DNA from 3 places in the Bacillus paranthracis genome. Region 2 is predicted to be linked to each of the others. Evidence: riboswitches for the same ligand, from Rfam matches in the RefSeq annotation. Region 2 holds a riboswitch; each other region holds the start of a gene.

Region 1 (11,243 bases), 2.4 Mb from region 2:
CTTTCGTCTTTAATAGGTGAGACCATATATAGCCATACGATATTTAAGTTGTCTGGTATTTTTGTTTGAATTTCTTTTAATGTATAAGGTTGATTGAAAGAGATAGCGACTTCCGCTACATAGTTTTTCATTGTTGAAACGGCACTTAATTCATTTTTGACTCCATTATGATATTCTTTGATAGCCGGATTATAAAATGTAGCAACTTTATTTTTCGTTTGTTTATCATAATTATAAGCCTCTTTACTAGAGCTAGACCAATAAGATCCTGGTATTAACTCGTTGTAATCGATATTAGAGCGAAACCAATCGTAAGAGCTTGTCAGTGTATTCCATCGTACTACGTAACCGTTAATGTTTTTAGAGCGATTAGATACGATATTGCCGCCAAACATAGAAGAATTACTCGTTACTTGAGAATCAATTTGCACATTCGGTTCTGCAATTGCGTTATGTAAAAAGAGATGTTCGTGCAGCTTCGTAGAACTTTTCGCTGCGAAGTAATTGCCAACCTTGTACATTATAGGAATCAGCATGATTACAACGATAATAGAAGTAATAATGATTTTAAGTAACTGTTTCCTTTTAGCTTTTTTTAATGCATCTTTTAAAGAAGTATCCATTAAGTTTTTCCTCCTACTGTAGAATGAATTGTTTTACGTGCACGATGTAATTTTTGTTTAACACTGTTCACTTGAATATCTAGTATTAGGGCAATTTCTTCATATGAAAAATCATAATAATATTTTAAAAAGAAGGCTTCTTTATATTCTAGTTTTATATCTTTTAATAGATAGAAAATCTCATCTTTATTTAAAACAGCATCTAATTCTCGGTCTGTATATTGTAGTTTTGAATAAATCTCTTCAGTTAAATAGATGTTTTGCTGCTCTTTTTTTCTCTTCAAGTCAATGTATTCGTTTAATGCAACCCTAAAAAACCATGGACGTATGTTATTCTCTGTTAGGTCATCTAGCAACGTATATACTTTATAGAAAGTATTTTGAATGATGTCTTCTGCGTCTTCTTTTATAGCCCCTTTCGCTAGTAATAGTTTGAACACTTCCTCCCCTAAATTGATAAGATAGGAGGTCAATATATTTTCTTTTTCCATCATTTTTCCTCCCTATACTTATACAACGGATAGGTAATCATAAATGTATACACTTAAATGAAAGTTTTGTTCTTGATACAAATAGAAAAGGCATATAACAATCATATGTTATATGCCTTTTCTATTATATATTTAGTAATTTATTTAGGTAATGTAAACTTAGCTTTTTTACCTTGTGAAATATCTTTAGCTTCTTTATTTCTCATAGGTCCTAACTCAATCTCAAAGCTTTTGTCTTTCCAAATCTTCTCATACTGCTCTTGATCTAAAATAAATACTTGCAGTAACTCTCCAGATGTTCCCGTTTTGACTGCAGCGTTATAGTCGTAATTTAGTAGCATACCTTCATTAATTGTATATTGTGTACCATCATTCACTCGTAATGTAGAGCTTATAGGAGATAATGAAACGTCTTGAGTATCTTTGTTATCAAGCTTGAATTTCACTGTTAATAGAACAATACCATTTTTGAAATTTGCAAAGCGTGGTGCTTCGACGGAATTTGGTGTGAATTGAGTAAATTGGTATCCGTCTAATGTAACATGAACAGCACCTAATTCTTGGCTGTTATTAATACTTGATTTCTCTTTTAACATTTTTTTATCGCCCATGTTATTAGCTGTAGCTTTATCTTGGTAGAAAGCTTTATCTGTTGCAACCTTTTCAGCACCTTGTTTGTTTAAACTTAATGAAAAGCTTCCAGGGCTTCCAATTGGAGCATCGAATTTTCCTTTATTAGCTTGTGCAGTTGGGACTGAGACTGAGACTGTTGAGAGACTTGAAATTTTTTCTAGATCATCTTTTCCGAATGGATACGCGATATAACCAGAAATAGTTTCTCCTGCTTTTACTAAGTAATCATTCGTTGGAGCAAGCTTAGTTGGTAGCTGATCTTCTTTTGGAATTAAGTCTTTATAGTTACTATATACTTTCTGCGCACCAGTAAATGACATGTCCAATGCTGGCATATAATAAATATCTTTAGCTGAACTATTTTTTACGCTATAGTTCACAAGAATAACTCCGCCCTCTGTTTGACGGTTAAATGGAATGTTAAAGTCCGTATGGAATCCATTTAATTCAACTAATGTATAGCTGTTCATCGATACTGAAACATCTTCAGCTTTATAAACTTGTGGTTCCTTATTTTCAAAAAGAACTTTTGTTTTACCACCTGTTTCTTTTTCCATGTAGGAAATAAGTTTAGAATAATCGCTGGAGCTAGTAGCGGTATTTTCCGTCTTTTTATCTTCAGTTTTCTTGTTTTCGGATTTTTTATCTTCAGGTTTATTTTCTTTCGTCGTATCCGTTTTTTCCGTTTTGCTTTCTTTTGTTGCATTTTCTTTTTGTTCTTTATTTGTCGTATCGCTTTGACCACAGCCGGTTATTACAAAAGCTGCTACGATTACTGCAGAAAATAAAGAAAGTAATTTTTTGGACATGTTTCTTCCCCCTATTTGTTTAAAACTAAACTCTCACATTAGCCCCACATTTTATTATAAGAAAGTTAGTAAATATTTACCAGTATTTTTCCTGATTATTCTCATTATTAAAATATTGTAATATAATAAATTTGATGGAAGTTTGGAATGGAATATTGGTTTTTATTTTTTTATCATTTAAAATATTACATCATATTGGTATGATAAAAATAGAGATATATGGAAAGGAGACAAGGACTCAATATGTGGATGAACTTGTAATGATTCGAAATTAGATAGATGAATTTTTCTCTCATAAGTGGGGGGGTATTTAGCTATCTGTAAATCATGCAAGGACTGCATATTTGGCTTGTGTATCCCCTTTGTAAGGATAGATACCTATGTGGGGAAATTCATATCTCTTATATAAAATATGCGTCCTTTAAAATTGGAGGAGTATATGATGAATCAATTAAAACATAAAGTAGCAGTTGTTACAGGTGTAAGTCGTTTAGATGGTATAGGCGCAGCAATTTGTAAAGAATTAGCTGAAGCAGGATACGATATATTTTTTACGTATTGGACAGAGTATGATAAAGAGATGCCTTGGGGCGTTGATCAAAGTGAACAAATACAATTACAAGAAGAGTTACTAAAAAACGGTGTGAAAGTATCGAGTATGGAGTTAGATTTAACTCAGAATGATGCACCGAAAGAGCTTATAAATAAAGTTACTGAACAACTAGGCTACCCTCATATATTAATTAATAATGCAGCGTATTCTACGAATAATGATTTCTCTAATTTGACTGCTGAAGAATTAGATAAGCACTACATGGTCAATATTCGTGCGACTACATTATTAAGTAGTCAATTTGCCCGAGGGTTTGATAAGAAATCTGGTGGTAGAATTGTGAATATGACTTCGGGACAATTTCAAGGGCCTATGGTTGGAGAACTAGCGTATGCAACAACGAAGGGGGCTATTGATGCTCTTACTAGTTCGTTGTCAGCCGAGGTAGCTCATTTAGGAATAACAGTGAATGCAATTAACCCAGGTCCAACTGATACAGGCTGGATGACTGAAGAGATAAAGCGAGGATTAAAACCGATGTTTCCATTTGGTAGAATTGGTGAACCAAAGGATGCAGCAAGACTTATTAAGTTTTTAGTAAGTGAAGAAGCGGAATGGATTACTGGACAAGTTATTCATTCAGAAGGTGGATTCAAAAGGTAAAAAGAAGGTATCTCACCCTGGTGAGATACCTTCTTTTTTAATCTTTCTTCAATCTTCGCGCAATACCATTCCCTAAAGACTGTAATCCTTGAACGAGGATAATTAAAATAAAGACAGTTGCATACATTACTTCAGGTTCATAGCGTAAATGTCCGAATCGATATGCTAAATCCCCTAGCCCACCAGCGCCTACAAGACCAGCCATTGCTGTTGCGCCGATTAAGCCAATCGTTGCAATTGTTAATCCAAGTACAAGGGAGGGACGAGCTTCTTTCACCATGACGTGCCAAATAATTTTTATAGTAGAAACGCCCATCGCTTGGTAAGCTTCAATCACACCACGATCGACTTCTAATAATGCGGTCTCCATCAATCTTGCGATATAGGGAGCAGTGAAGACGACAAGCGGTACGATAACACCTTGTACACCAATGGATGTTCCCATTAGAAATTTTGTAAAAGGTAGAATGAAGAATAATAGGATGATAAATGGAAGAGAGCGAATGATATTAATAATTGTATTAAGAATTGGATAAATGATTTTGTTTTCTCGCTGTCCACCAGGTCTCGTTAAAACAAGTGTGACACCAAGTGGCAGTGCAATAAGGATCGAGATGAGTAATGAAATAGATGTCATTTGAAAAGTTTGTATGGTCGCCTCCCATATAACTTTACCCCATTCATCCAAAAAGGACTTGTTTTCCATGGTCTGTTCTACCTCCTTCTACGATGATTCCCTGTTCTTGTAAAAATGATAAAGCACGGTTGATTTCATTTTGTTCCCCTTGCATATGGATGATAAGTTTCCCGTATGCTTCATGTTTTAATTGAGTAATATTACCGGATAAAATATTCGGATATACTTGGAATCGTTTTGTAGCGACAGCTAATGCTGGTTCTCCTGAAGAATTTCCTATAAAAGAAAGAGTTACAATTTCACCAGTAGTTTGAAGTTCTTTTTGTACCTCTTCTGGAATTTTCGCTGCAAATGCGCTATTTACAAATTTCTTCGTTGTTACATGTTGTGGGTTTGTAAAAATATCTTTCACAGTTCCGCTTTCAACTACTGCTCCATGTTCCATAACAGCAACTCGGTCGCATATACGCTGGATGACATTCATTTCATGTGTAATTAATAAAATTGTAATCCCGATTTCCTCATTAATCTTTAATAATAGGTCAAGAATAGAATCAGTTGTTTCTGGATCTAAAGCGCTCGTTGCTTCATCACTTAATAACACTTCCGGTTCATGTGATAGTGCACGCGCGATGGCTACACGTTGTTTCTGGCCACCAGAAAGTTCACTTGGATAGGCGTCTTTTCGATTAAAGAGATCGACAATACGTAAATACTTTTCTACCCTTTTTTCAATTTCTACTTTTGGAATGCCAGCAAGGCGTAAAGGTAGTGCGATATTTTCATAGACGGTAACGGTTTTAAGTAAATTGAACCCTTGAAAAATCATCCCGATTTTTTGTCTCGCTTTTGCTAGTTCTTTTGTAGACAGTGTTGTTAAATCTTGCTCGTTTACAATAATATTTCCTGTTGTTGGTTTTTCTAATAAATTTACACAGCGAATTAATGTACTTTTGCCAGCGCCGCTATATCCAATGATTCCAAATACTTCGCCCTTTTTTACTTGGAGGGAAGTAGACTTAAGAGCTTCCACATTCCCCTTTTTTGTTGTAAATACTTTGGATACATTTTTTAATTCAATCATTATTGTCAGCTCCTACCAAGACGGTAAAACAGAACCATCAAATTTTTTATCGATAAATTCTTTTACTTCTTTAGATTGATAAGCTTTCTTTAATTTATTTACAACAGCATCATCTTTATTTTCAGTACGAACAACGACCCAGTTTACATATGGTGAATCTTTTCCTTCGCGGAAGATAGAATCTTTCGCAGGGCTTAATTTTGCACCTAATGCAAAGTTTGTATTAATGGCAGCTGCTTTCACTTCACTTAGTTGTGTTGGTAATTGAGATGCCTCTAATTCAACGATCTTTAAATTTTTTGGATTTTCAATTACATCTTTTGCAGTCGCTTTTTCTGTCGCTTTTGGATCCACTTTTAAAACCCCTGCTTTTTCAAATAGTTTTAAAGCTCGAAGTTCATTCGTTGGATCATTTGGTACAGCAATTGCATCGCCCTCTTTTAATTCTTTTACATCCTTTAAGCTTTTTGAATATACGCCCATAGGGAATGTTACTGTTGAAAATACTTCAGTTAATTTCATATTACGTTCAGCTTTAAATACGTCTAAATATGATTTTGTTTGATAGCTATTTACATCAAGGCTTTTTTCATCGAGGGATACGTTCGGTGCTACATAATCATTAAATACTTTTATATCAATTTCGAGACCGTCTTTCGCTGCTACTTCTTTTACCTTTTCAAAAATTTGTTCATGTGGCCCTCCTGTTACACCGACAGTAATCTTTTTCTCATCTAACGCTTTTACTTCTTTATCTGAACTCCCGCTACATGCGCTTAATAATAATACAGCCCCACTTACAATGCTTAATAATACTTTCTTCATCTATAATTCCCCCTTAAATATACGTTCCAAAATAAAAAGCACCTCTCAAAAATAAGAGAGGTGCCGAATAGACAAAATAGATTCCTCTCTTATCTTCCAAAACGAGAACTCGTTTTGCAGGAATTAGCACCTTAGCTTATACGTTATAAGCTCGGTTGCCGGGCATCATCGGGCCAGTCCCTCCGCCACTCTTGATAAGAGTATGTGTATGTAGTTTTTTTAATATGGTATTAATAGTAAATCTTACAAAAAGAATTGTCAATGTTATTTTCTGAATATATTTTATTTTAAGGTAATCGAAACGTTCCCCTTTTTATGCCCTTTTTCTACATATATATGAGCTTCAGCAATTTCTTCTAATCGGTAAGTTCTATCAATAACAGGCTTTAAATTTTCTGTTTCAGTTAGTTTTTTTAGTAGAAACATATCTTCTTTACTTACCTTTGCCATCATTCCATTAACAGATACATATATTCCATTAGGTGTTAATACTTGTTTACAAAGGGATTTTTTATATTTTCCAACTGCATCAAATATAACATCATAGTATTCCCCCTGCTTAGTAAAATCTTCTTTCGTATAATCGATTACTTTGTCGGCCCCTAAAGATTGCACGAGTTCAAAATTTGAATGACTACAAACAGCTGTAACGGTTGCGCCGAAATATTTAGCAAGTTGTACGGCAGCTGTTCCTACTGATCCAGATGCGCCATATATTAGTACTTGTTGCCCCCTTTTTATACGGGCCTTTCTTAGGAAGTGTAGTGCCGAAGTTGCGCCAAAGGGAATAACTGCTGCTTCCTCATACGTTACATTGGTAGGTTTTAATGCTACTAATCCACTTTCATGTACACATGTATATTCTGCATAACCACCGACATTAAGCTCTGTTAATGCAAAAATTTGATCTCCTTTTTTAAATTGAGTTACATCTGTTCCTATTTCTTCGATTTCGCCGGATAACTCTACACCGAGTATAGGCTTTCTCGGTTTTCTAAAACCTAATATGATTCGCATAGGAATCCAAAATAAGAGAGGGCTATTAAACCCACGTATTCTACAATCTCCAGTCGTTACACTCGTTGCGTGAATCTTGACTAATACTTCGTTCTTTTTAGGTATAGGTTTCTCTATATTTTGAAGCTGAAGAACGTTAGGTGGTCCATACTGTGTGCAAATGATCGCCTTCATAATGACCTCCTGAAATGAGTTGTCGTTATTTACATCATATTTAAACTCTTCATTAAACATGTCGCTATATAGCGAATATAGATTGAAATTTATATAGATTTCATAGGAAAAGAGATGATATTATTTTGGGAAAGGGGGGCGGAATTATGAAAAAAATTATTTTTATTTCAAGTTTAGTGCTTGCAATCAGTCTAGGGGTAGGATGTAGTAATGAGAAAACAGCAAAGACGGATGAGCCGAAAAAAGAATCCGTTCAAAAAGAAAAGGAATTAACGGCGAAAGATGTTTTCAAGAAAACGAATGAAGCTTTTAAAAATGAAGAACATGTAACGATGACATATGGTGTAGGGGTAAAAGCTGAGGGAACAGAGATGGATATATTAAAGGCTAAGATGCAATTAGAGCCAAAGACAAAGAATTCTCGTTCTGAAATGAATATTTCCGGTACAGATGTTGTAGTGTATACTGTGGATGGTAAAGTTGCTGGTGAGGTAAAAAACCCTAATACAGGAGAAGTTATAACCGTACCAGAGGAGCAATTAAACGCTGGTGGAATGAAAGCGACTCAAGATATTATAGATAAATTAGAAGTACCGGAAGTAGTTTTAGATAAAATGAAGCTGGAGAAAAGCGGAGATAAATATAAACTGAAATTTACATTAAAAGGGCAAGAAACAGAAAGTATGTTAACTAGCATGGATGAAACGCAGAAGAAAATGTTACAAGCACAAAATGCGAAGATAGAAGAAGTGGATGCAGAATATATCATTACAAAAGATTTTAAATATGAATCAGCAAAGATAGACATGATTATGAGTAGTAATGGCAAGGATAAAGCACACATTATTACGAACGCAAAATATACGTCGTATGAAAAGTTTGACCCAATACAATTGCCAGCAGCAAAGTAACAGTTTTGATAAGGAGGGACCTAAAATAAGGTCCCTCTTTTTTGTATTCTTTCTTCATAGGAAAATAGGTACAATATAAAGAGGAAAAGATGTAGAAGAGGAGAGTGTCATTTGAAAAAAGGAAAGATAGCGGTGGTCATTGTAGCATATACAGTGTTGCTTGCAACGTCTGTACATACATATAAAAAACAACTCGATCATCCTATTATGAGTGATGTAGGTAAATTGCTTCCGACAAAAATAAAACGTGTTGAAAGTGCTACTGATGAGCAATCGTTAATAAAATTAGTGCAAGATGCGAATGTTTCTGGAGAGAAGATTTCTATTGCTGGTATGCAACATAGTCAGGGCGGGCAGACGTATTATCCACATGGTACGATGCTTGATATGAAAGGGTATAATAAAATATTAGAATTTGATCCAGAGAAGAAGCGCATTACAGTTCAAAGTGGTGTCACGTGGAATGATATTCAGAAGAAAATAAATCCATATGGTCTTGCTGTTCAGGTGATGCAATCTCAAAATATTTTTACGGTTGGTGGTTCATTAAGTGTAAATGTACATGGTCGTGATATTCGTCATGAGGCATTGATTGATACAGTCGAATCATTTCGATTACTAATGGCAGATGGCACTGTACGTAATGTAAGTAGAGAAGAGAATGCGGATTTATTTCCTTACGTCATTGGCGGTTATGGGTTATTTGGTGTCATTTTAGATGTGACTTTAAAGTTAACAAATGATGAATTATATGAAACGCATACGAAAATGCTAGATTATAAAGAATACACGTCTTATTTCAAAGAAAAAGTGAAAAAAGATGCTAATGTTCGTATGCACTTAGCTCGTATTTCTGTTGCTCCAAATTCATTCTTAAGAGAAATGTATGTGACAGATTATACATTGGCACAAAATCAAAATATGAGGGAAGAGTATAGTGAACTAAAAGAAGAAACTATTATAGCAGCGCCGAAATTTTTACTTGGATTATCACGCTATAGTGATTGGGGAAAGAATACGTTTTGGGATATACAAAGAAGTTATTTCGAACGTACAGATGGAAAGTATGAGACGCGAAATAATGTTATGAGGTCAGATAGTGCCTTTATGGAATATGAAAATCCGAATAGGACAGAGGTGTTACAAGAATATTTTGTGCCTATAGATGCTTTCACGGAATACATAGATGATTTACGTAACGTATTAAATGAAGAAGAGTTTAATTTGCTCAATATTACGATTCGTTACGTGGAAAAGAATGAAAATGCAGTTTTATCCTATGCGAAAGGTGATATGTTTGCACTGGTTCTTTTAATTAATCAAGGGCGTTCTGAAAATGAGATAAAGAAAACAGAGGATGTTATTCAGAAGATGATTGATGTTACGTTAAAGCATAACGGTAGTTATTATTTACCGTATTATTCTTATCCAACGAAAGAGCAGTTAAAGAGAGCATATCCTCGTATAGAAGAGTTTCTTCAGAAGAAAAAAGAAGCGGATCCAAAAGAGAGATTTGTGAATTTATTTTATAGGGAGTATACGAAATGACATATAGAAGATTTGTAGCTTCACAAAGCATCATTATGATGGCAGGAAGTATGGTATTTCCTTTTTACATTCTATTGCTTCGGAATGTTGGAAATAGCTTCTCACAGTTTGGCTGGGCATATGGCTTATTTGCCTTAACTTCAGCTCTAGTATATCCGTTAGTTGGAAGAATATCTGATAGAGTAGGTGATAGAAAGTTACTAATTATATACGCCTGGTCTATGGCAATATTAATGCTTTGTTTTCCTATTGCAACAGAAGTATGGCATGTATACATTCTTCAAATTTTAATGGGTATTTTAGGGGCTGTGCAGCGTAATACGGAGAAGACTTCGTTAGCACGAAAAGTTGTACAAGAAAATGCTGGTTATGAGATTGGAAAATATCATGTGTGGACATCGATTGGAGGAGCAGTAGCAATTATTGCAACAGGATATTTAGTAGATTTCTTTACGATCGGCACGATTTTTTATATTGCATCTATCTTATATGTAGTGAGCGGAGTTGTACTAAGTAGTAAAAAAATATAACAATTCCCATTTTTACCTGAATAACCTTTATTTGTTATACTAAAGGGGAAGACAAAAGAAAAGGGGACATTGCCTTTGATGAAATTTTTAATTTTAGCTATTCTCACTTTGTTTTTGATTCCATGGACAAGAAGAAGCGGTAGTAAACTTCGAGCAGTGGATAAGAAAGGGGATGAGAAGGTTGTAAAGGGTAAGAAATCATCTATTTTAGTTATTCCAGTTTTATTTTGGATAGGTATTGCAATCTATGAATATTTTTGGCTAATTGATGATCGAGCAGATTCAATTCTTACTCATTATTCTGTTGCAGTAGCGATTTTAATTGGGCTTGTTTTATTTTCCCAAGATCAAATAGGTAAATTAGAAGGCACGTTAAAAGGACTTCTAATGTTTGTTTTACTTGCAAGTTACGGCTACTTTGGTTATTTGCACGATATAGTAATCTCGCAAAAGAAATATGATTCTGTTGTAAAGGTAGAGAAAGATATTTCAGAGCCATTTACTGAAAATGATCAGCCATTTACAGTGCCGCCAAAGACAGCGGAGAATAAGATGAAAAAAGTATTTGGGGATATTCCGAAAGTAGCTTATTTTGAGCTAGGAGAATTAACGCCACAAATGGTAAATGGCGAGGCTTTATATGTAGCACCGATTGAAGTTTCAGGATTTTTTAAAGCACGTAAAGCTGAGACAATTCCAGGGTACGTCACGATGTCAGGTACGAATCCTGATGCAGAAGCAAAGC
Region 2 (11,243 bases):
TAAATTATCGCAACAATAGACAGGGAAACGAAAATAATCCAAGAATATGTTAAATAGAAAGTAAAAGGAAAAGAGGGAAAAAGATGTGGAAAACTACGGATCTATGTGATGAGTTTGAAAATGAATTACAAATATGTCGCCAATCTTTTCGGTCTTTTGGGAAGAAAGAACAATTCTACGGGAAAATTGCAACGGTAAAAGTGAAGGATGATAATGTACTAGTGAAGGAAGGGTTGCAAACATTACCAGAAGGAACGGTATTAGTTGTTGATGGGGGAGCGTCTACGAATTGTGCGTTACTCGGTGATAATTTGGCAGCTATTGCGGAGGAAAGAAAGCTAGCAGGAATTATTGTATATGGATACGTTCGTGATTCTAGTGAACTAAAGAATATAAATATAGGTATTTTAGCGTTAGGGACAATGCCGAATAGAAGTGTAAAAGAAGGGAAAGGAGAACGAAATATTTCATTGCAATTTGGGCAAGTTGAATGGAAGCCGAATGAATATGTGTATGTGGATGAAGATGGCGTCATTATTAGTGAAAAGAGTTTGCATCGTTAAAGGTTAGTAAGTTACTATTCTTAGAAAATAAATCCGATAAAGCATGGACAAAATTCTATGTCAATAGTAAAATAATACAGAAATTTAAAATTAACAGAATGTATAGGTTTATCGTTTTACGATAACTTAAATGGAAGTAAGTTGTGCCTAGAAAAGTGAATGTTATCACAATGATACGTTCATGAACAAAATTATTTTTCCTATACAAATATAGCCGCGAATGATGCGGGTAGGAGGTGTTGCACAGTTTGTTCGACACTTACAAAAAAAGAGTGTCAATTGCACGCCCTTGAAGGGCCTTTTTTTGTGTGAATAGTAGTAAGGGAGGAAATTTTGGGATGGCAATGTTAAAAAAATGGCTGCTTACGTCGTTAATGGCAGTTACACTTGTATTTGTTTCTTTTGCGAATACAGTACATATTACGTTTGCTGAAGGAAATACAGCAAAACTTGCAATTATTGGTGAATCACAAAAGGGCATTATGTTATGTCCGAAAGAAGAGCAAATTAAAGATGGGGAAACAGCTTTAAGCTTGCTACAAAAAGTCATGGGGGACAAAGTAGAAGCTGAAACGATGTCGTTTGGAACGTATGTAAAAGGCATTGATGGGCTAATGGCCGGGGCTACAAGTGGCTGGTTGTATGATGTAAATGATAAATCTGCAGAAGTTGGAGCGGATAGTTATAAATTAAAATCTGGAGATGTTGTTGTTTTCCGCTTTGTTTCAGACTGGAGCAAGATGAGTCAAGAAACATTACAACAAACATTAGATAAATTTGGTACGTGTAAAACGGTAGAAGAACCAAAAACAGATGATCCAAAACAAGAAAAACCAGAAGAACCAAAGACGGATGATCCAAAGCAAGAGAAACCAGAAGAACCAAAGACGGATGATTCAAAACAAGAAAAGCCAGAAGAACCAAAAACGGATGATCCAAAACAAGAAAAGCCAGAAGAACCGAAGACGGATGATCTAAAACAAGAAAAACCAAAGCAAGAGAACATTCAAGTTCCAGCAGCGCAAGTAAATGACGCGATCGCTAAGACGTCTGAAAAGATGTTACAAGATGGAATTGAAAGTGATTGGGTAGCGCTAGGTCTTTCTCGTTCTGGAAAGGATATACCAATCGAGGCGAAATTAAATTATGTTAAGGCTGTAACTGAAAAGGTAGAAAAGCGCGTTAATCGTTTTTCAGCGACAGATTTAGCTAGAACAATTATTATGATGAATGCAATGAATGCAGACCCAAAAATGGTAGGCGAACATAATTTAGTTCAAAAATTGTACGAATCAGATAAAGTGAATTCTGTTACAGGTTATACATTTGCTTTACTTGCATTTGATACGAAAAAATATGAAATTCCAGTAGATTCAAAATGGAATCGAGTTGCTTTAGTAGATGCACTTTTAAACGCGCAACATACAGATGGCGGCTGGACTTATGATAGTGCAAGCAGTAAAGACAGTGCGAGTAGCGTTGATGTAACAGGTATGGTTTTATCAGCATTAGCTCCTTATCAAGACCGAGCAGATGTGAAATCAGCAGTGCAAAAGGCTGTCGCATACTTATATAATGAACAACTAGAAAATGGCGGTTTTTCTGCTGATGGACAAGAAAATTCTAATAGTGTTGCGCAAGCAATTATTGGATTATCACTTGTGAAAGATGTAGATCAAAACCGTCTACATAAGGCGATGCAAAATCTATTGTCATATCAACTTCCAAATGGTGAATTTAAATGGTTACCAGGCGATCAAAACGGTAGCGGAATGGCAACAGAGCAAGCATTATTAGCTTTACTTCAGTTTAAAGATCTTGGAAAATCGATTTATGACTGGTCAACTGAATCTGTTACTGAAATTAATCCAAAACCAAATGTAGATTCAGAAAATGTTGTGGTGGAAAAAGAAGTTACTGAACAACCAGAAGAACAAAAACAAGTGCAACAAGAAACAAAAGGTGACACTTTAAAAGTTGTTGTGGATAACGAACCGGTTAAAAATAAAAAATCCGGAAACGGTAGCACATTACCAAAAACAGGAGCATCTTCTCATAGTGCAGCGACAGAAGTAGGTATGGGTGTATTATGTATTGCTTCTGCATATGTATTATGGAGACGTAAAGCAGCTTAACAAAAATTAGGAGCAATCATTTGCTCCTAATTTTTAATATGAAAGGTGAGAGGCAACATGAGTAAGATGAAATGGTTTATTTCTTTACTGCTTTCACTTGGGCTACTTGCCGGATGTGAAGAGGCAGCGGTAAAGCCTGAGAAGAAAGTAGAACCGAAGCAAGAAGAAGTAGCAAAACAAGAAGAGAAAAAAGATGAAGCGAAGCCGGAAGAAAAACCGGAGGAAAAACAAGCTGAACAAGAGCAAAATAAGCAAGACGAACAGAAAGAAAAGCAAGAGCAAAAAGTAGAAGAGAAGCCGAAAGAAGAAAAGCCACAAGCACAACCGGAAGTACAGAAAGAAGAAAAAAAGCAGGAACAGCCTGTCGCTACTAAGCAACCAGAACAACAAAAAGCACAAGAAGAGAAACAACAAGAGAAACAACAAGAGCAACAACCGAAAGCACCAGAAGTAAAAGAAGAAGCGAAGGTTGTAAATCAGCCGAAAGAAACACCGAAACAGGAGCAAAAAGTTGATCCGAATAAAGAGGAGAAAACGATACCGACTCCGCCCGTTCCAAATTCTGAACAACAAAAACCAAACCCAGTTCCACCACCACCAAAACCACAAGCAAAACAAGTCACGATCTCAGTAAAAGGTGATAAAGGCTACTTATTGGGTGCGAGAAAAATGGATGTACAAGAAGGCGATACAGTTTATAAAGTATTGCAGCGTACAGGTTTAGATGTGGATGCAAGTGGATCTAAAGGCGATGTTTACGTAAAAGGTATTAATGATTTATATGAAAAAGATGTTACTGCTACTAGTGGATGGAAATATCGTGTGAACGGGGCATTTCCAAATCATAGTGCAGGTGTAGTAACAGTTAAACCAGGAGATACAATCGAGTGGGTGTATGTATTAAAATAAGAAAGGCATTTGGTAAAGGACTATGAAAATAAGTTTTTCTTCTTTACATCCTTTTGTGAATTTTTCCTATTATATCGGGGTGATGATACTATGTATGATGTGTCTTCATCCTCTTTTTTTAATTGGAGCGATACTATTAATCGTTATGTTAAATATAATGCAAGGGAATAGCGAAAAGATAAGAAAAATGTTACCGAGCACAATTATTTTCTTTTTTATGGTCATTTTATTCAATTCGTTATTCACGCATAGAGGCCGAACGACATTATTTTGGTTAGGTGATAGTCGTATTAAACTTGAGGCAATTATGTTTGGAGTAGTAATGGGGTTATTACTAGTGGCGATTATGTTTACGTTTGCTTCGTATAATGATATTATTACAAGCCATAAATTTTTATATTTATTTTCTAGAATTTCACCGAAAGTAGCATTGTTAACGATGATTACAGTGAGATTTGTTCCTTTGTTTATGAGAAGATTACAGAAAATAACACTCGTCCAAAAGACGAAAGGTGTACAGGTAGATGCAGGTTCCATTGTGGAACGTGTGAAAAATGGTATGCAACTATTGCAAGTATTATTAATTTGTTCATTAGAAGATGCACTGCAAACAGCAGATTCTATGCAAGCTCGTGGATTTGGTGTAACGAAGCGCACGACATATATTCGCTATACAATGGAAAGACGCGATTGGTACACGCTCAGTTATTTAAGTATTCTATTTATAGCTGCTATTATATGTAGTACGTATGGCGGGGGAAAGTTAATCATTTATCCGAAAGTCGAATCTATTTTATTTCAGCAATACGATGGGATGATGTTTGTTGTATTTACGATGTTTATTAGTTTACCAATCATAATGGAAGGAAGGGAATGGATATGGTGGCGCATACAGAAATAAACAATTTATCATTTGTATATGCTGATGAAAACGAAGAAGCGTTACAGCATATTTCTCTTTCTGTTCAAAAAGGAGAGTTTATTGCACTTGCTGGAGGATCAGGATCTGGAAAGACGACTTTATTAAAACATTTTAAAAAGGAATTACTTCCAATCGGTAAGCGTACTGGGGATACATATTATGATGGTACTTTATTAGAAAATGTACCGGATTTGTTATCTGCTCAAGAAATTGGTATGGTATTTCAAAATCCAGAAAATCAACTCGTAATGGATACAGTAATTCAAGAATTAGCGTTTTCTTTAGAAAATATTGGATTACCATCACATATTATTCAAAAAAGAATAGCAGAGCTCATTAGTTTCTTAGGATTTCAAGATTTATTGCATCAATCTGTTCATACGTTATCTGGCGGACAGAAGCAACTTGTTAATTTAGCTGCCGTATTAGTAATGCAACCGAAATTGTTATTATTAGATGAACCGACAGCGCAGTTAGATCCAATTGCCGCAAAAGAGTTTTTAGGATTGTTAAAGCGTATTAATGAAGAACTTGGAATTACGATCGTTTTAAGTGAACATCGTTTAGATGAAGTAATACCACTTGCAACGCGCGTTATTTGTATGAGTAACGGCCAAATCGTGTATGACGGTAGTCCGAAAACGGTTGTAGCAAATATGTGGGAAGTAGAAAAGTTCCGGCCATTTATTCCGCAAATTCCAAGATTGTTTTTAGAGTGGAATACGAAAGATATTCCGTTTACAGTGCGAGAAGCGCAAATGAAAATGAATAATTTTTCAGCGATGTCATATGTAAGTGAGCCAATAGCACAAAGTGAAAAGCAAGAAGTCATTTTAAGTGCCGAGCATATTTCGTTCCAATATGAAAAAAATAGTCCGCTCATTTTACGAGATTTAACAGTATCGATTGAAAAAGGAAAATGGGTAGCTCTCGTTGGAAAGAATGGTACAGGGAAGTCTACACTGTTAACGATTTTAGCAGGGTTACAAAAATCGAGAAGAGGGAAAGTAAAGTGGAATGGGAAAGTGATACATAAAATTGATTCGAAAGAACGATTTAAAAGTATTGGGTATGTATCACAGCATCCGTATTATCATTTTACATTTGATACAGTGTGGGACGAAGTGTATGAACGAGCGCGTGAATTATATGGAGAACAAGGAAAAGAAATAGCAGAACATCAGCTTAAAAAGTTTTGGCTATATGCACTTAAAGAACGCCATCCACATGATTGTAGCGGGGGTGAGCAACAACTACTCGCGTTATGTACGACGTTATTATCAAAGCCGACTTTATTATTACTGGATGAACCGACGAAGGGACTCGATCCATGGAAGAAAGAAAGAGTAGGAGAGTTATTTAGGAAACTGCAAAAAGAAGGGACAACAATTGTAATGGCAACGCATGATATTGAGTTTGCAGCGAAATACGTTGATCAATGCATGATGTTATTCGACGGAGCAGTCATTATGAATGATGCACCGAAAGAATTTTTTAGTGGTAACTTCTTTTATACAACCTCTATTAACCGATTCATTCGAAAAGAATTGCCATATGCATTAACGTGGGAGGATGTGTACGAAGCGTGTCCAAACGATATGTTGCATTCATAATATGTATTTTTGCAGTAATAATAGGCACATTACTCTTTACTACACTTATCATGGATGGGTATTACATGTTAAGTAGTTTGTTTTTATTAGTCGTTATTATGTTACCTTTCTATATCCGCTTTGAAAGAAAGGCGTTTGTTTCACGTGAAATTGTTCTCGTCGCTGTGTTAGCAGCAATTGCAGCAGTTAGCCGCGTACCATTTTCTATTTTACCGAGTGTACAACCGACTTCTTTTGTTATTATCGTTTCTGCAATCGTGTTCGGAAGTGAAACTGGATTTATGATCGGGGCAACAGCGGCGATTGTGTCTAATATCTTTTTAGGGCAAGGTCCGTGGACGCCGTGGCAAATGTTTTCATGGGGTATGATTGGTTTTATAGCTGGATTATTACGTAATACGTTTTTAATGAAAAAGCTATGGGGAAGACTACTATACGGATTGTTTGTTGGATTTTTATTTGGCTGGATCATGAATTTTTGGGGGCTTCTCGGTTTTATACGAGAGGCAACGTGGGAAACAGTCATTTCGTATTATATCGCAAGTTTTTATTTCGATTTGAGCCATGCAATTTCGAATGTTGTTTTCTTACTATTATTTAGTACGTCTTGGATTACGATTCTTACAAGATTTAAAAAGAAATATGGCATATTGGATAAGCATAACATGGTATAGAAAAGCATACTCATATAAGGTAGGGTCGCGACTTACATATTCGTTTGCCTCTTTCATGCTTCTTACATATTGTAAGGAGCATTTTTTATTGTCAAAAAATAGTCCAATATATATCCGTTACTATATAAAATTATTTGTATAATAGTAGGTGAGAACTATTTTCAAAAGGGAGGTGTATAGTTAATGAAGTTAGTTATTCCGAAGCAACATGGTGCATGGGCGATGCTTGTTATACCATTTCTATTAAGTGTCATACTTGGAAAACCTACTATGTATCATATTCCATTGTTTATAGCTTGGTTCTTTATCTATTTAGCTACGTATCCATTCCTTATGTACATAAAACAAAAAAGAAAAAAAGAGTATTTACATGCAGCAATTGTATATTTTTTGATTGCGTTCGTATTTGGGATGATTTCTCTATTATATGAATGGCGCATTCTTTTATTCGTAATAGTCATGATTCCATTCTTTATAGTAAATATGTATTACGCTCGTCAAAAAAATGAAAGAGCATTATTAAATGACGTTAGTGCAATTATTGTTTTCTGTATAGGTGGTTTAGTTAGTTATTATTTTTCAATGAAACTGATAGATAAAACTGCATTATTTATTGCGCTTATTTCATTTTTATATTTTTTAGGAAGTACGTTTTATGTGAAAACGATGATACGTGAGAAAAATAATCCGAAGTATCGTTATATATCTTGGGGTTATCATATCATGTTAACGGTCATCGTATTTGCTATTAATCCGTTGTGTTCTCTTATTTTTATACCAAGTGTCATTCGAGCCATTATATTGTATGGCAAAAAAATTTCTATTATAAAAGTAGGGATTTTAGAAATTGTGAATTCTGTATATTTTTTAATCATAACGGCAATAATTATGAAGTATGCCATTTGAAAAACCTTCCCACCTTATGATGGGAAGTTTTTTCAATCTTGTTCTAAAATGTGAACGGTGTAGTCGCAGCGTTGAATAGCTTGTTCGATTGCATAAAGAGATTGTTCAATACGAGCGCGATTAAAATCTTTTTCAACAGTCTGTAATGCTGCTTCTAAACATTGTTTTGCTTCTTGTAATGATTGAAAAGAATCTTGTACATATCCGCGGGCATTTTCGTGCATTTCATAATCCTCCTTGCATATTCATATATGTATAGTATGAACAGTAAAGAAGAAAATATAATTTGTTATATTTGTTTGACAATTGAAATGAAATTACGTATAGTAAGAATTAAGTGAATATTTTCTTATCCAGAGAGGTGGAGGGACTGGCCCGATGAAACCCAGCAACCGCGATGCAGGTGCTAATTCCAGCAGAACAAATTTGTTCTGGGAGATAAGACGAAGATATATACGTAACTTCTTCTTATCGGAGAGGTTTTTTTATTGCAAAAAAACCGATTACGAAAATTTATATTAAGAAGAAAGGGGTTGCGCGTTACTGTGACACTCGAAAAATACGTAAAACTGCGTAGTACAGTTTATGAATATATGATAGAGCAAGATAAGCCGATATCATTGTTAGATATTCAAGAACATATCGTTTCGCATCATGAAGGAAAATTCACGAAAAAGATGTTACATCAATTTTATTTATCAAGACTATTAGATGAACTGAAACTGGATGGGAAAATTACATTAGCTGATGAATATCTCTATACTGAAAAAGGGGTATTTTATAAAGCGAGAAAAGGGAGCTAAGCTCTCTTTTTTTGAAGTATGTAGAGTAAAAGACTGCTTAAGCAGCCTGATACAGGGAATGGTGTTGAGTGTGTAGTGTCAAAGATTGAATATGCCTGAAAGAGGCACTTCATATCGGCTGCAAATGAAAAGAGACACCTTCGCCGAATAGGTGTCAGTCGTTTTGTCATATAGACTTGCTATTTGACAGTTATTAGAATAACATGCAGTGGCTCTAGAAGTCAAAAGGGAATTAAAGGAAGAGGGATTGTTATGTACGCTTATTTGTTACATGATATAACGAAATGGATTCCTAAGTACATTATGGATAAAGGGTATGAATATTATGAAGAAGGACATGTAGAAGATGTTGAAATACAAGACAAGAAAATATTTGCTTTCGTTACTGGAAATGTAGGGGACTATGAAGTGATTATTGATCTTGAAGATTTTGCAAAAAGTAGCTGCGAGTGTCCGTATGAGAATCTTTGCAAACATATGGCGGCTGATATTCAAAGTGCTGGTGAGAGTACGGTTAAATCGAAATTGCAAGGTTTAGAAAAAGAAGAGTTACTTACAGTATTAAACCGGTTGTTACAAAGTTCAAAAAACGTGCAAATTGTGGAGAAGATGTTAAAGAAGGGGAAACTTTAACTTATAAAGGGAGTTGTTTTGTAGTGAATGTACTTATTGTATACGCTCATCCTAGTCCTTCAAGTTTTAACGCGGCAATTTTAAATCATGTGCAAAAAGGACTACAGGAAACAAATCATTCAGTTACCGTACTTGATTTATATAAGGAGCAATTTGATCCAGTCCTTGTATTTAATGAAGAGAAGAAAAGACGTGACTTAGTAAATGAAGAAGAAACAGCTCGGTACAGAACATTAGTAGAAGAAGCGGATATGTTTCTATTCATCTATCCGATATGGTGGTGGGGGATGCCAGCTATTTTAAAAGGATTTATTGATCGTATTTTCGTTGCCGGATTTGCTTATAAATATGAAGGTGCTCTGCCGAAAGGGTTATTGAAAGGGAAGAAGGCGTGGGTGATTAATACGCTAGATTCACCGTTATGGTACGTCGCACTATTATATCGATCAGCAGATTGGATTATAATGAAGAGAGGTGTCTTACGTTTTTGCGGCATTCGCGATATAAAACGGTCAGTTTTTCAATCTGTGAAAACGAGTAAACGAGAGAAGCGGGAAAAGTGGTTATTACAAATAGAAGAAAAGGCTCGTACATTATGAATGAAATGGAACGTATTATAAACTGTTGTGGGTATGATAACGAACTTTTTCGAACGTATATTACATGTTTGCTTCAATTGAAAAAATGTAGTGAAATATTTGGGCAAATTCAAATAGAGTTAAGAAATGATTACTTAATAAGAGGAATTTGTGAAAGAGAAGTTGATGAAGTAGTAAGGGGAAGTAAAGAATATGATACATATTTTCTTCCTAAAGCTTTACAGTGGAACTTCTTGAGGGAAAATCCACATCTGATTGAAAAAGTATGTGAAGATTTTTTTGCATTTGAGGCATTACATCTTACGGAGATAGAGTGGAAGACCATAATAAATTGCGTGGGAAATAAATGATTTATTATGTAAAAAAGCTAGTATAAAACTAGCTTTTCGTTTAAATAAATAAGAAACATAGACTAATGATAAATCCTGCATATAGTAAGTTCACAACGCAAAATCCCATAATATCACGAGCACCTAAACCTGCTATCGCTAATGCCGGTAATGCCCAGAATGGTTGAATTAAATTCGTCCAAGCATCTCCCCAAGCAATGGCCATCGCTGTTTTTGCAGCAGGTACACCAAGTTCAGCGCCAGCTGGAATCATAATGGGGGCTTGCACAGCCCATTGACCGCCTCCAGATGGAACGAAAATATTAACGATGCCAGCACTTAAAAAAGTAAAGAGCGGGAAAGTCGTTTCGTTTGAAATGCTAATAAAGAAATTTGAAATAGCTCCTCCAAGTGAAAGTCCTTCACTATTTGCTCCAATCATCATCCCCATAATTCCTGCATAAAACGGAAACTGAAGTAAAATACCAGAAGCACTTTTCGTAGAGTCTGAAAAAGCACGAATATATTGAATCGGAGTACGGTGGAAAATAAGTCCAGCAATTAATAGCATGAAAATAACGATATCAAGTGTAAGGTTAAAGCCTTTCGTATAAAAGTAATTGAAAATATAAATGAGACCTAACAATCCAACGCAAAGTGTAATGATGATACTATTTTCCATTTTCTCAGCGAACGTATTATTACCTACTTCTTGAGCCGCAGCTTCTTCATGAAACACGCTAGGATCCACTGTAATCGTATGCTTTTCATCTGGATGCATCGCCTTATTAATGAGAGGCATCGTAATAAGAAAGATAATAACTGGAACGAGAGCGTATGGTGAGAATAACGTTTCAGTGATTGGAATCGCTTCTTTAATACTTCCAGCTGTCGTTTTCATTAACGTTTCTCCGCCTGTTGCTAACGTAAGAGGGATAGAAGCAGAAAGCCCCGCATGCCAAATGAGAAATCCAGAGTAAGAAGAGGCAATGGCTAGCCTATAATCTAATCCTTCAAGCTGCCTTGCTACTTCCTTTGCATATAAAACAGATACAACAATACCAAAGCCCCAGTTTATGTACGCCCCTAGTAAACTTACGATTGAAATGGCAATAATACCTTGTCCATTCGTTTTCGGTAGTCTGGCAGCTTTTGTT
Region 3 (11,243 bases), 960 kb from region 2:
ACCCCATGTCCCGCTCTCTCTTGCTGTTCACGAGGTTTAAGAGACGTTAATGCGGATTTCATTGCTTTTATATGTTCTGGTGTTGTACCACAACAACCACCGATAATATTAACCCATCCTTCTTCTGCAAATCGCTTCACTTTCTCGGCAAGCGAGGATGGAGATTCATGATAATGTCCATCTTCATCAGGAAGACCTGCATTTGGATAACAAGAAATGTAACACTCCGATAAATCAGATAGAGAACGAATATGGTCTCTCATAAACTCCGGACCAGTCGCACAGTTTAATCCAACAGATAATGGCTTCATATGTTCTACCGATAAGTAAAAAGCCTCAATTGTTTGCCCAGCTAGAGTCGTTCCCATCGGTTCAATCGTTCCCGAAATCATGATAGGTACAACTGTATTTAGTTCATCAAAAGCCGCTTGAATTCCAATATAAGCAGCCTTCACGTTACGCATATCTTGACTCGTCTCAACGAGTAATACATCCACTTCTCCTTTCAACAATCCTCTTGCCTGCCGCGTATAAGCTCCAATTAATTCTTCAAACGTTACACCACCAGTAACACTAATCGCTTTCGTTGTCGGTCCCATTGCTCCCGCAACATATACTTCCTTCCCGCTTTCTTCGACTGCTTGCTTCGCTAAACGCGCTGCCTTCTCATTTAGCTCCTCGTCTAAATGAGATAACTCATAATCACTTAGTACAATATTGGTTGCCCCAAATGTATTTGTTTCAATAATATCCGCTCCAGCTTCAATATAGGCTTTATGAATCTTTAAAATAACATCTGGTCTTGTTTCTACTAAATACTCATTACACCCTTCGTACTCCTCTCCTCCGAAATCTTCCGCAGTTAAATCCTCTTGCTGGATCATCGTTCCCATTGCACCATCTAATAGTAAGATGTTATTTTGTAATTTTTCTTCTATACATTTCATCAATTAATACCTTCTTTCACTTCTTGCTTTTCTCTCACATATTTAACAAGATGTTCTGTAATTTCATATTTTAAAAATGGTGTAATAAGATAAATGCCGTTAAAGTATTTCATCGCCGCATCGATTAATTCTTGAGAAATACGAATCCCTTCCTCAATTGCTGCCTCTTTCGTTTCATGTCCATCCATTCTCTCTCTTACTGCTTCAGGTAAAGTAATACCTGGCACCTCAAAATGAAGAAAATCTGCATTCCGTTTACTTATTAATGGCATAATCCCAATAAAAATAGGTTGTTCTAAATGCTTTGTCGCTTCATACACTTCTTCAATTAACGCGATATCATAGATTGGCTGCGTTAAGAAATATTCTGCTCCAGCATCTATTTTCCGTTCCATTCGCTTAACCGCTGCTTTTAAATGTCTTACATGCGGGTTAAATGCACCGCCCACAGAAAACCTTGTTGCCGGTCCAATGGATTTCCCTAAAACGGAACGCCCATCGTTCATTTCTTTAATCATTTTAATGAGCTCGATAGAGGACAAATCATATACAGAAGTGGCACCTGGAAAATCACCAACGCGCGCTGGATCTCCAGTTAAAGCTAACACTTCTTCCATGCCTAACGCTGATAATCCTAGTAAATGAGATTGTAGTCCGATGACGTTATGGTCTCTACATGTTAAGTGCGTCAATACCGGAATATCATGCTTCGTTAATAATGCTCCCATTGCCATATTCGAGATACGGGGCGATGCTAATGAATTATCTGCTAGAGTAATAGCATCTGCTCCAGCTCTTTTCAATGCTCTTGCGCCTTCAAAAAACCGCTGCGTATCTAACGTTTTTGGTGGATCTAATTCCACTACTACGGTCGTTTGTTTTTTTGCTTTCTCTGCTAAAGTGACATGAGCTTTTGAACGTTTCTCATGTGTATGAACTACTTTCGGTCTTTGAACCGTATCCTTTTCTATTACAGGCGTAACATTTAGAGTAGCACGTTTCATACTTTCAATATGCTCTGGAGTCGTGCCACAACAACCGCCCAATAACCGAATACCTTGCTCAATAAATTTCGGTGTCATCGCTTCAAAATAAGCTGGACTTCCCTCATATACGTATCGTCCCTCTACATAATTTGGGAGACCTGCATTTGGATATGCTGACAAGTAACCATTTTTCGGAATCGATATCATTTTAAAAGCTTCCGTCATATGAAGTGGCCCTAGTTGGCAGTTCAATCCAACAACATTTGCACCGTAATCTAAAAGTTGTTTTAATATTTCATTTACATCATTTCCATTTTGAGTCGTACCCGCCTCATGTAACGCCAATTGCGCTACAATTGGAATATTTGTTTCTTTTCGTAACACCTGGACAGCATGAAGTAATTCAAACTCATCATAAAAAGTCTCTAATAGCAGTCCATCAACCTGTTCTTCTAATAATGCACTTGCCTGTTCCAGTAACATAAATTCTCGCTCCATATCAGTTGTCGTAACCGCCCCGATATGTTTCATACCACCAATTGTGCCTAAAATTGCATTTCTGTCTGTAACAGATGCTTTCGCCAATTTTACTGCCGCTCTATTAATTTCAGTAACTTGATTTTCTAATCCATACATACGTAATTTCGCTTCATTTGCTCCGTACGTATTTGTTTGAATCACATCTGCCCCAGCCGCTACATATTGCTTATGAATCGATATAATTAAATCTGGATCAGATATATTCAATTCTTCAAAACTACTTTGCAAACCATGTGAATGTAATAACGTCCCAACCGCACCATCACCTATTACAATTCCTTTTGATAATAAATCTAGTAATTTCACAAATCTCCCTCATTTCTATCAATATAAAAACCCCCCTCTTCACTTTGAAGAGGGGGACATAATCGATCCTCCTCTTATTATGCAAAACATTCGTTTTGCAGGTATTAGCACCGTTTCAAACATTTCGTTTGAAGGTTGCCGGGTTTCACAGGGCCTTTCCCTCCACCGCTCTCAATAAGAGTTTGTCTTTATTATTTTATTTATGTAGCTAAAAGGAAATGCGTTCCCCTTTTAACAATGTTTGTTAATTTTTTTATAAATTTAGCACGCACAAATACAAAAGTCAATGACACTTGCGGAAAAATAAAAATTATTTAAAATAAAGTTGCAATTCAATTATCTTTTGTTGTAAAGTTAAAAACATAATAAAATTTCATACGAACATTCTTATCTAGAGAGGTAGAGGGACTGGCCCTATGACGCCTCAGCAACCATTAACATTTGTTAATAAGGTGCTAATTCCAGCAAATTGTGAAAGATTTGACAGATGAGAAGAAGACTCTATTCAAACCGAAAGCCTTCTTCTTAGAAGGCTTTTTTATTTTATATTCAACTAATGGTTCAATTTAAAAAGGAGGAATTTTCACATGTCAACTATCGAAACAAAATTAGCGCAAATCGGAAACCGGAGTGAAACTACAACAGGAACTGTTAATCCACCTGTTTATTTTTCAACTGCTTATCGTCACGAAGGAATCGGTAAATCTACTGGATTTGATTATTCACGAACTGGAAATCCAACGCGCGGCCTATTAGAACAGGCAATCGCAGACTTAGAGTGCGGCGAACAAGGTTATGCCTGTAGTTCAGGGATGGCAGCCGTTCTTCTTGTCCTTTCCCTATTCCGCTCTGGAGACGAACTTATTGTTTCTGAAGATTTATACGGTGGCACTTATCGATTATTTTCTGAGCACGAAAAAAAGTGGAACGTTCGATGTAGATACGTAAATACACAATCTATTAAACAAATTGAGCAAGCCATCACAACGAAAACGAAGGCTATTTTCATAGAAACTCCAACTAATCCATTAATGCAAGTTACCGATATTGCCGCTGTTGCAACTGTAGCGAAAAGACACGGACTACTTCTTATTGTAGACAACACATTCTACACACCTTATATACAGCAGCCATTAACAGAAGGTGCCGATATCGTACTTCATAGTGCAACGAAATATTTAGGTGGTCATAACGATGTACTAAGCGGACTTGTCGTTGCAAAAGGAAAGGAACTTTGTGAGGAAATCGCTCATTATCATAATGCCTCTGGTGCGGTCTTAAGTCCATTTGACTCATGGCTATTAATCCGTGGTATGAAAACGTTAGCGCTTCGCATGAGACAACATGAAGAAAATGCAAAAGCAGTTGTTGCTTATTTAAATAATGAGGATGGGGTAACAGATGTATTTTATCCTGGAAGAGGCGGCATGATCTCGTTTCGTCTGAAAGATGAAACATGGATTAATCCATTCTTACAATCTTTATCCTTAATTACATTTGCCGAAAGTCTCGGTGGTGTTGAAAGTTTAATGACATATCCAGCAACACAAACACACGCTGATATTCCTGAAGAAATTAGAACAGCAAACGGTGTATGTAATCGTCTTCTTCGATTTTCCGTTGGTATTGAAAATAGTAACGATTTAATTCAAGACTTACAGCAAGCCATTAAACTTGTAAAAGAAGGTGTAAGAATATGAGTTATTCTATAGATACACTCTTACTGCACAACCAATATAAACATGACTCGCAAACAGGAGCTGTTAACGTTCCCATCTATAACACATCAACATTTCACCAATTTGATGTAGATACGTTCGGGAAATATGACTATAGCAGGTCAGGCAATCCAACTCGTGAAGCTCTTGAAGACATCATTGCTTTATTAGAAGGCGGAACAAAAGGATTTGCCTTCGCATCAGGAATTGCAGCGATTTCTACTGCATTCCTCCTCCTTTCACAAGGTGATCACGTACTCATTTCAGAAGACGTATACGGAGGAACTTATCGAATGATAACTGAAGTTCTCTCCCGTTACGGTGTTTCACATACATTTGTTGATATGACCAATTTAGAAGAAATAAAGCAAAACATTAAGCCAAATACAAAACTCTTTTATGTAGAAACACCTTCCAATCCACTTTTAAAAGTGACAGATATTCGTGCTGTTTCTAAACTTGCAAAATCTATTGGCGCCCTTACTTTTGTTGATAATACATTTTTGACACCACTATTCCAGAAACCACTTGACCTTGGCGCTGATGTCGTTCTTCATAGTGCCACAAAATTCATTGCCGGTCATAGTGATGTTACTGCCGGATTAGCAGTTGTAAAAGATACCGATCTCGCTCAAAAACTTGGCTTTTTACAAAATTCATTCGGCGCTATTCTAGGCCCGCAAGATTGTTCTCTCGTACTTCGTGGTCTAAAAACATTGCATGTACGTCTTGAGCATTCAGCTGCTAATGCCAATAAAATTGCACACTATTTACAAGAGCACGCTAAAGTTCAAAATGTCTATTATCCAGGATTACAAACACATCTTGGATTTAACATTCAACAATCTCAAGCTACATCAGCAGGAGCTGTCCTATCTTTCACTTTACAATCAGAAGACGCACTTCGCCAATTTTTATCAAAAGTAAAATTACCTGTCTTTGCGGTTAGTTTAGGGGCTGTCGAATCGATCCTTTCCTACCCAGCTAAAATGTCACATGCAGCACTATCGCAAGAAGCTCGTGATGAAAGAGGGATTTCAAATTCATTACTTCGGCTATCCGTCGGTCTTGAAAATGTTGACGATTTAATATCCGATTTTGAAAACGCCCTTTCTTATGTAGAAGAACCTGTAAATGCATAGAGCGAAAAGAAGATATGAAATTAAATTTTCATATCTTCTTTTTATGTTTTCGATTATACTTTTTACTTTTCGTATAGTTCATAAAAAAAGAAAGAGTACATCCATTTCCAAGTAATGAATTAATTGATATATTAAGAAGTAAAAAAGGGGCAAAAATAATGGATACTTGTGCAGATATTTTAATCGTTATCGATCTACAAAATGGAGTATGTTATAGCGAAGAACATTTATTTGACTTACAAAACTTACTTACAAAAGTAAATAAAAGAATTTCTTCATACAGAAAATCAAATAAACCAATTCTTTTCGTTCAACATTGTGATGATGATTTAGTACCCGAAAAAGAACTTTGGGCTATTCATGCTGATTTAGATGTTCAAGAACAAGATTTTTTTGTAAGAAAGACACATGCCAATTCATTTTATAACACAAACTTAAAAGAGATTTTAGATCAATTATCTGTACACCGTATTGAATTTTGTGGTGCCCAAACAGAGTACTGTATGGATACCACGATTAAATTTGCCCATGGACTAGGGTACGAAAACTTCATGTTCCAGAAAGCAACCTCTACGTTAAATAATCCGTTTATGTCCGCAAAAGAGACAATTGATTTTTATGAAAATATATGGAACCACAGATTTTTAAAATTGATGAAAGATGAAATCTAGAATACATAACTAACGTCTTGGTAATTCTAAGATTTATCAGCTATATTCAAACATTTCATTTTCACCATAAAGAAGCTGACTACATTCGGCTTCTTTTCTTTTAACCTGTTTTATATTCTATATATAACATTATAATTCCTTTGTCATATTATTTTAAAAATTTAGTATATTCATTTGAAAGAATAAGAAAATCATGATAAAATTGTGTTACAAATATATCTATATCTTTCAATTTTTAAAACGCATCGAAATTTTCACCCAAAAATGTCATTTTACAAAACCGTGCTAAATTATCTACTTTATTTACATCAGGGTCTCTTTTCTTACAATTTCTTTACTTTAGGAATGTTTTTCTGCAACAACTGTTTTCTTTTCTTTAATTTTTTGGTATGTATAGTATGGTATAACAGCTCACACGGAGGTGGAAAAGAACATGTTAGAAACCTTTCAAAAAGAAATAGAACTATATGAAAGCAATGCAGAATTATTGAAAGTACTTGCTCATCCTGTTCGCTTATGTATTGTAAAAGGATTAATTGAACGCGGTCCAAGCAACGTTTCTACAATGTACACTGGCTTAAACATGCCACAATCTACAATTTCACAGCATTTAGCAAAGTTAAAAAGTGCTAAAATCGTTTCAAGTGAAAGAAAAGGATTGGAAATTTATTACAAAGTAGAAAACGAGACAATTATTCAACTCGTTCGCGTATTATTGGGTTAGGGACTCATAGACAGAGAAAAAGGACGTATTTTATATTTTTCATCTCATATCTTTAATATAAATATATATCATGAGAGGAAATATATGATGCTACATAAGTCGTATTAAAAAACAAGACACAGAACTATGCTGTGTCTTGTTTTTTATATTTTCAAATACCGATCCAAGTGTAACTGTTGCATATGTTTCGTATGTATAACAACATCACATGCACTCCCTAATCCTCCGCTCAAAATCATAGAATGAACTGCACGATTTTGTTTTTGAATTTCAGAAAAAGGATCCTGATCTTGATGATTCGTAAGCAGCTCTAGTATTCCTGCTGCTAACAAAAACTCAGATTGTTTCTTATGCCATACCATATTCATACCTTGCAGGCTAAACATTTCTTTCAGTTCGTCCCAATGAATATGAGTAGTAAGATCCATTTCACCTGGATACGCTAAAGGATTACGAATTAACTTATGCTCGTAATATCCTCGTAAGCTACCTTCTTGATGTGCAGGATGCATCCATTCTTCTTTTGTATATCCATAATCAACTGTAATACATACACCTCGTTGAAACCATTTCGCAATTTCTTTTATATATTCTTCCATCGCAATTGGCACTTCAAAACGCTGGCCTTCAGCGAGATGAATATTATATTTCAATAAGTATCGACCAATTCTTTTATGTAACGGCCTACATACTTCTGCAAGTTTCCCTTCCTCTGTGTACGTAACACGTACTTCATACAATATTCCATTTCTCTTCTCAATTACTTCAACAGGAAATGCATCAAATAACTCATTCGAAAAAAGAATCCCCTCGAACGATTCTCCCATTTCACTATGCGACGTATAATATGACACATTAGAAAAGGAACAAAGAGTCTTTTGCTGCAATTTTCTATGAAAAGGGCTCATTTCAATTATCGAATAGTTTAAATCAATAAAGGTTTCCGGTGATAATTGCTTCCATTCTTGTAAAACATCATAGGCAAACCTTCCTGTCCCCCCACCAATCTCACAAATATGTGGAGCAACTTCACCATTTTCAACAAGACGAACAAAAAACTTAGCAAAAGTTTTTGCAAACACAGAGGATACGTTGCTACTTGTAAAAAAATCCCCTTGTCTTCCTATTTTTTCACGTTCTTTCATATAATATCCATATTCCTCTGCATATAATGCGAGGTTCATATATGTACTGTATGAAATTGAATAATCCTTTTCTTTTTCCATCCATTCTTTTAAAATGAGCTCCATCCCCATACTAGCTCCTTACTGTAAAAATGGATTATTTTCTTTTTCAAAACCAATGCTTGTTTCTGGACCATGTCCACATAACACCGCTGTTTCATCAGGTAATACAAATAATTTCTCTTCAATACTTCCAATCAACTCTGCAAAACTTCCACCAGGTAAATCTGTTCTTCCAATACTCATTTGGAATAATACATCTCCAGAAAATACAGCATTCGCCTCTTTACAGTAATAAGAAATACTGCCTGGAGAATGTCCTGGTGTCTCAAAAATTTCAAAGTTAAATGAACCAATTGCTAATGCACCTTCTGCATCAATAATATGATCTGCTGGTTTTGCTGTAATGCTGCGATTCATCATAAAGATTTGAGAACCATTTACAGTTGCATCGCCTAACCAATCTGCTTCTTCTTTATGTACGTACACAGGAATATGAAAAGCGTCTCTTACCGCATCAACAGCACCAATATGATCAAAGTGAGCATGTGTTAATAAAACAGCCAGTGGCTTTAATTGTTCTTCTTGTAAATATGTAACGAGCTTCTCTCCTTCGTGACCAGGATCAAAGATAATACACTCATTTTGCTCATTCGTTAAAATATAAGCATTTGTTTGTAATGGGCCTAATGGCATTTGTATCCATTTCATATGAAAATCTCCTCCAATTATTAAACTTACTTTCAATGATACAACATTTTTTTCTCTTAGGAAAAGAAAGGATGCTATCTCGACAATCATTTTTAAAACATGTACAATATAAAAGAGTAAATATTCCAAAAACTCATATTAAGGAATGGGTAGACAGAGGAGGATATTGTATGGGCCTTGTTATTATTTTTACGCTTGTCACTCTGTTAGCTGTATTTGCTACGCTTAGAACACTTCGCGAAAAGAATTTTCTCGCGGGCGGCTTTGCACTTGCAACTGTACTCGTTTTCGGATGGTTTACAATCATGACTGTTCTATATAACGGGTACCCACCAACAGCTTAATTCATTTACATGCTCGTCTTCATCAAGATTTCGCACAAAAAGAGGAAGGGTTTCTCCTTCCTCTTTTCATACTTCACAACTTATATCATCTTCGCTTCGTATTTGTGCTTTTTTACAAGCCAAGCTCCTCCGATAACACCTGCATCATTACCAAGTGTTGCAATAGCTAACTTCGTGCTCTTTACAGCACGTGAGAAAGCATATTGCTCAAAATAGCGTTGAATTGGTTCTAAAAGTGCATCTCCAGCTTTAGAAACGCCTCCGCCAATAACGATTTTCTCTGGGTTCAACGTGCTAGAAAGGTTCGCTACAGCTAATCCTAAATAAGAAGCTACCTTTTCTACTACTTCGCCTGCTAGTTCATCACCTTGTCCATGTGCTTCAAATACGTCTTTTGATGTGATACGTCCTTCTTCTGCTAACATAGAACGTAAAATACTTTCTTTATCAGTCTCTTGTATTTTTTGCATAGCAACACGCACAATACCTGTTGCAGATGCTACAGTTTCTAGGCAACCAGACTTCCCGCAATTACATGGGAAAGCATTCTCTGTAACGACTGTAATGTGTCCGATTTCACCAGCAGCACCGCTTACGCCGTGTACAATCTCTCCATTGGCAATTACACCGCCGCCAACACCAGTGCCAAGCGTCATACAAATTAAATCTTTTGCTCCTTCACCAGCACCTTTCCACATTTCACCAAGCGCTGCTAAGTTCGCATCATTATCAATCACAACAGGTAATCCTGTTTCTACTTCTAATAAATCTTTTAACGGATAGTTCTTCCATCCTAAGTTAACCGCTTCATAAATCATTCCAGACGCCACGTGTACAGGGCCAGGAGCTCCCATACCAATACCGATTAACTTACTTTTTAATTCGCCTAACTCTTCTAACTTTTTATCAATAGCTTTCGCTACATCAAGTGTAATATGTTTTCCTTGCTCATTTGTATTCGTAGGGATTTCCCACTTATGTAAAATTTCACCGTATACATTAATAAATGCTAATTTAATCGTTGTACCACCAAGGTCAACACCAACTAACCATTTCTCTTCCATGTTACTTACCTACCTTTATCTAATTCTTATTTAGCTCTTTTTGAATTTCTTGCTTCAATAAAAATAAAGCTGTTTGATAGTCTTGTGAATCGATTAGCTGTGATTGATTTAATTCACGCAATTCATCTTGCATTAATTGTAAATCTGCAATTCGATCTCCCGTATAAATAATCGTACCAAATTTCTTTAGCAATTGCTGAATATCATATATAGATAACATTTCATCACCCTCTATGCTCACTTACTATAAAAAATTATAATAAGAAAACGTTCACATATTTTATTATAATCAAGAAGAAAAAGTCTCGTCAATTTTTATTTGTCTATACAAGCCCATTTTTAACCATTGTTCCTTTTTCTGTAATAATTTTTTCTACATTTTTATCAAACGGCTCTATTGGAATATGGTCTACCATTTGAAAACTATAAGCTAATGATAGCGTTTTCCCTTTATAATGCATGAGATAACGATCATAATAGCCACCACCATATCCAATCCGTTCTCCTCGCTCTGTATAAGCTACACCTGGTACAATTTGAAGGTCAATTTCATCTGCATTCACTTCTTCCGTAAGCGCTGGAATTGGCTCACGTAAATTCATATACACTGTTTCCAATTGATCAAAATTACTAATTTGCCTAAAGGACATTGTTCTTGTTTCTTTATTACACTTCGGAACAACAACTTTCTTTCCTTCTTCCCAAGCTTTTTCGATAATAGAATATGTATTCACTTCATTTTCCATTGAAAGAGTGATTCCAATTGTTTTAGCTTCAGTCCACTCTTTTTGTGCATACAACGAAAATGCAATTTGCTCTGATAAAGTTGTATACCGTTCTTTTGATAAAGAATTCATGTGCTCTATTATTTGTTTACGTAAACGTAGTTTCTCTTCTCTCACACAT

What was found. Region 2 has a riboswitch for S-adenosylmethionine ahead of NLJ82_RS15560 (hypothetical protein). Riboswitches for the same ligand answer to the same signal wherever they lie in the genome.
Region 1: linked by a shared signal. The riboswitch ahead of NLJ82_RS01045 (MetQ/NlpA family ABC transporter substrate-binding protein) and the one ahead of NLJ82_RS15560 (hypothetical protein) in region 2 are both predicted to bind S-adenosylmethionine.
Region 3: linked by a shared signal. The riboswitch ahead of NLJ82_RS20690 (bifunctional homocysteine S-methyltransferase/methylenetetrahydrofolate reductase) and the one ahead of NLJ82_RS15560 (hypothetical protein) in region 2 are both predicted to bind S-adenosylmethionine.

Annotation. Positions count from the first base shown of each region.
Region 1 is NZ_CP101135.1:176,112-187,354, forward strand. It holds gene NLJ82_RS01015 (sigma factor regulator N-terminal domain-containing protein) at 1-623, opposite strand, end outside; gene NLJ82_RS01020 (RNA polymerase sigma factor) at 623-1,114, opposite strand; gene NLJ82_RS01025 (DUF5068 domain-containing protein) at 1,255-2,556, opposite strand; gene NLJ82_RS01030 (SDR family oxidoreductase) at 2,996-3,772, shown strand; gene NLJ82_RS01035 (methionine ABC transporter permease) at 3,810-4,478, opposite strand; gene NLJ82_RS01040 (methionine ABC transporter ATP-binding protein) at 4,453-5,493, opposite strand; gene NLJ82_RS01045 (MetQ/NlpA family ABC transporter substrate-binding protein) at 5,506-6,318, opposite strand; SAM riboswitch class I at 6,405-6,519, opposite strand; gene NLJ82_RS01050 (NAD(P)-dependent alcohol dehydrogenase) at 6,601-7,509, opposite strand; gene NLJ82_RS01055 (DUF6612 family protein) at 7,656-8,420, shown strand; gene NLJ82_RS01060 (FAD-binding oxidoreductase) at 8,532-9,968, shown strand; gene NLJ82_RS01065 (MFS transporter) at 9,965-10,498, shown strand; gene NLJ82_RS01070 (DUF3981 domain-containing protein) at 10,577-11,243, shown strand, end outside.
Region 2 is NZ_CP101135.1:3,040,302-3,051,544, reverse strand. It holds gene rraA (ribonuclease E activity regulator RraA) at 84-563, shown strand; gene NLJ82_RS15595 (DUF4430 domain-containing protein) at 902-2,698, shown strand; gene NLJ82_RS15590 (DUF4430 domain-containing protein) at 2,756-3,607, shown strand; gene NLJ82_RS15585 (energy-coupling factor transporter transmembrane component T) at 3,630-4,508, shown strand; gene NLJ82_RS15580 (ABC transporter ATP-binding protein) at 4,481-6,142, shown strand; gene NLJ82_RS15575 (ECF transporter S component) at 6,115-6,816, shown strand; gene NLJ82_RS15570 (YwiC-like family protein) at 7,000-7,722, shown strand; gene NLJ82_RS15565 (hypothetical protein) at 7,755-7,946, opposite strand; SAM riboswitch class I at 8,069-8,167, shown strand; gene NLJ82_RS15560 (hypothetical protein) at 8,268-8,525, shown strand; gene NLJ82_RS15555 (SWIM zinc finger family protein) at 8,778-9,158, shown strand; gene NLJ82_RS15550 (NAD(P)H-dependent oxidoreductase) at 9,182-9,757, shown strand; gene NLJ82_RS15545 (hypothetical protein) at 9,754-10,107, shown strand; gene NLJ82_RS15540 (short-chain fatty acid transporter) at 10,148-11,243, opposite strand, start outside.
Region 3 is NZ_CP101135.1:3,995,935-4,007,177, forward strand. It holds gene metH (methionine synthase) at 1-947, opposite strand, end outside; gene NLJ82_RS20690 (bifunctional homocysteine S-methyltransferase/methylenetetrahydrofolate reductase) at 947-2,779, opposite strand; SAM riboswitch class I at 2,851-2,960, opposite strand; SAM riboswitch class I at 3,164-3,273, shown strand; gene metI (cystathionine gamma-synthase/O-acetylhomoserine thiolyase) at 3,367-4,479, shown strand; gene metC (cystathionine beta-lyase) at 4,476-5,639, shown strand; gene NLJ82_RS20705 (cysteine hydrolase family protein) at 5,798-6,310, shown strand; gene NLJ82_RS20710 (ArsR/SmtB family transcription factor) at 6,744-7,034, shown strand; gene NLJ82_RS20715 (class I SAM-dependent methyltransferase) at 7,178-8,290, opposite strand; gene NLJ82_RS20720 (MBL fold metallo-hydrolase) at 8,300-8,929, opposite strand; gene NLJ82_RS20725 (DUF2759 domain-containing protein) at 9,100-9,273, shown strand; gene glcK (glucokinase) at 9,354-10,337, opposite strand; gene NLJ82_RS20735 (YqgQ family protein) at 10,357-10,557, opposite strand; gene NLJ82_RS20740 (5-formyltetrahydrofolate cyclo-ligase) at 10,661-11,239, opposite strand.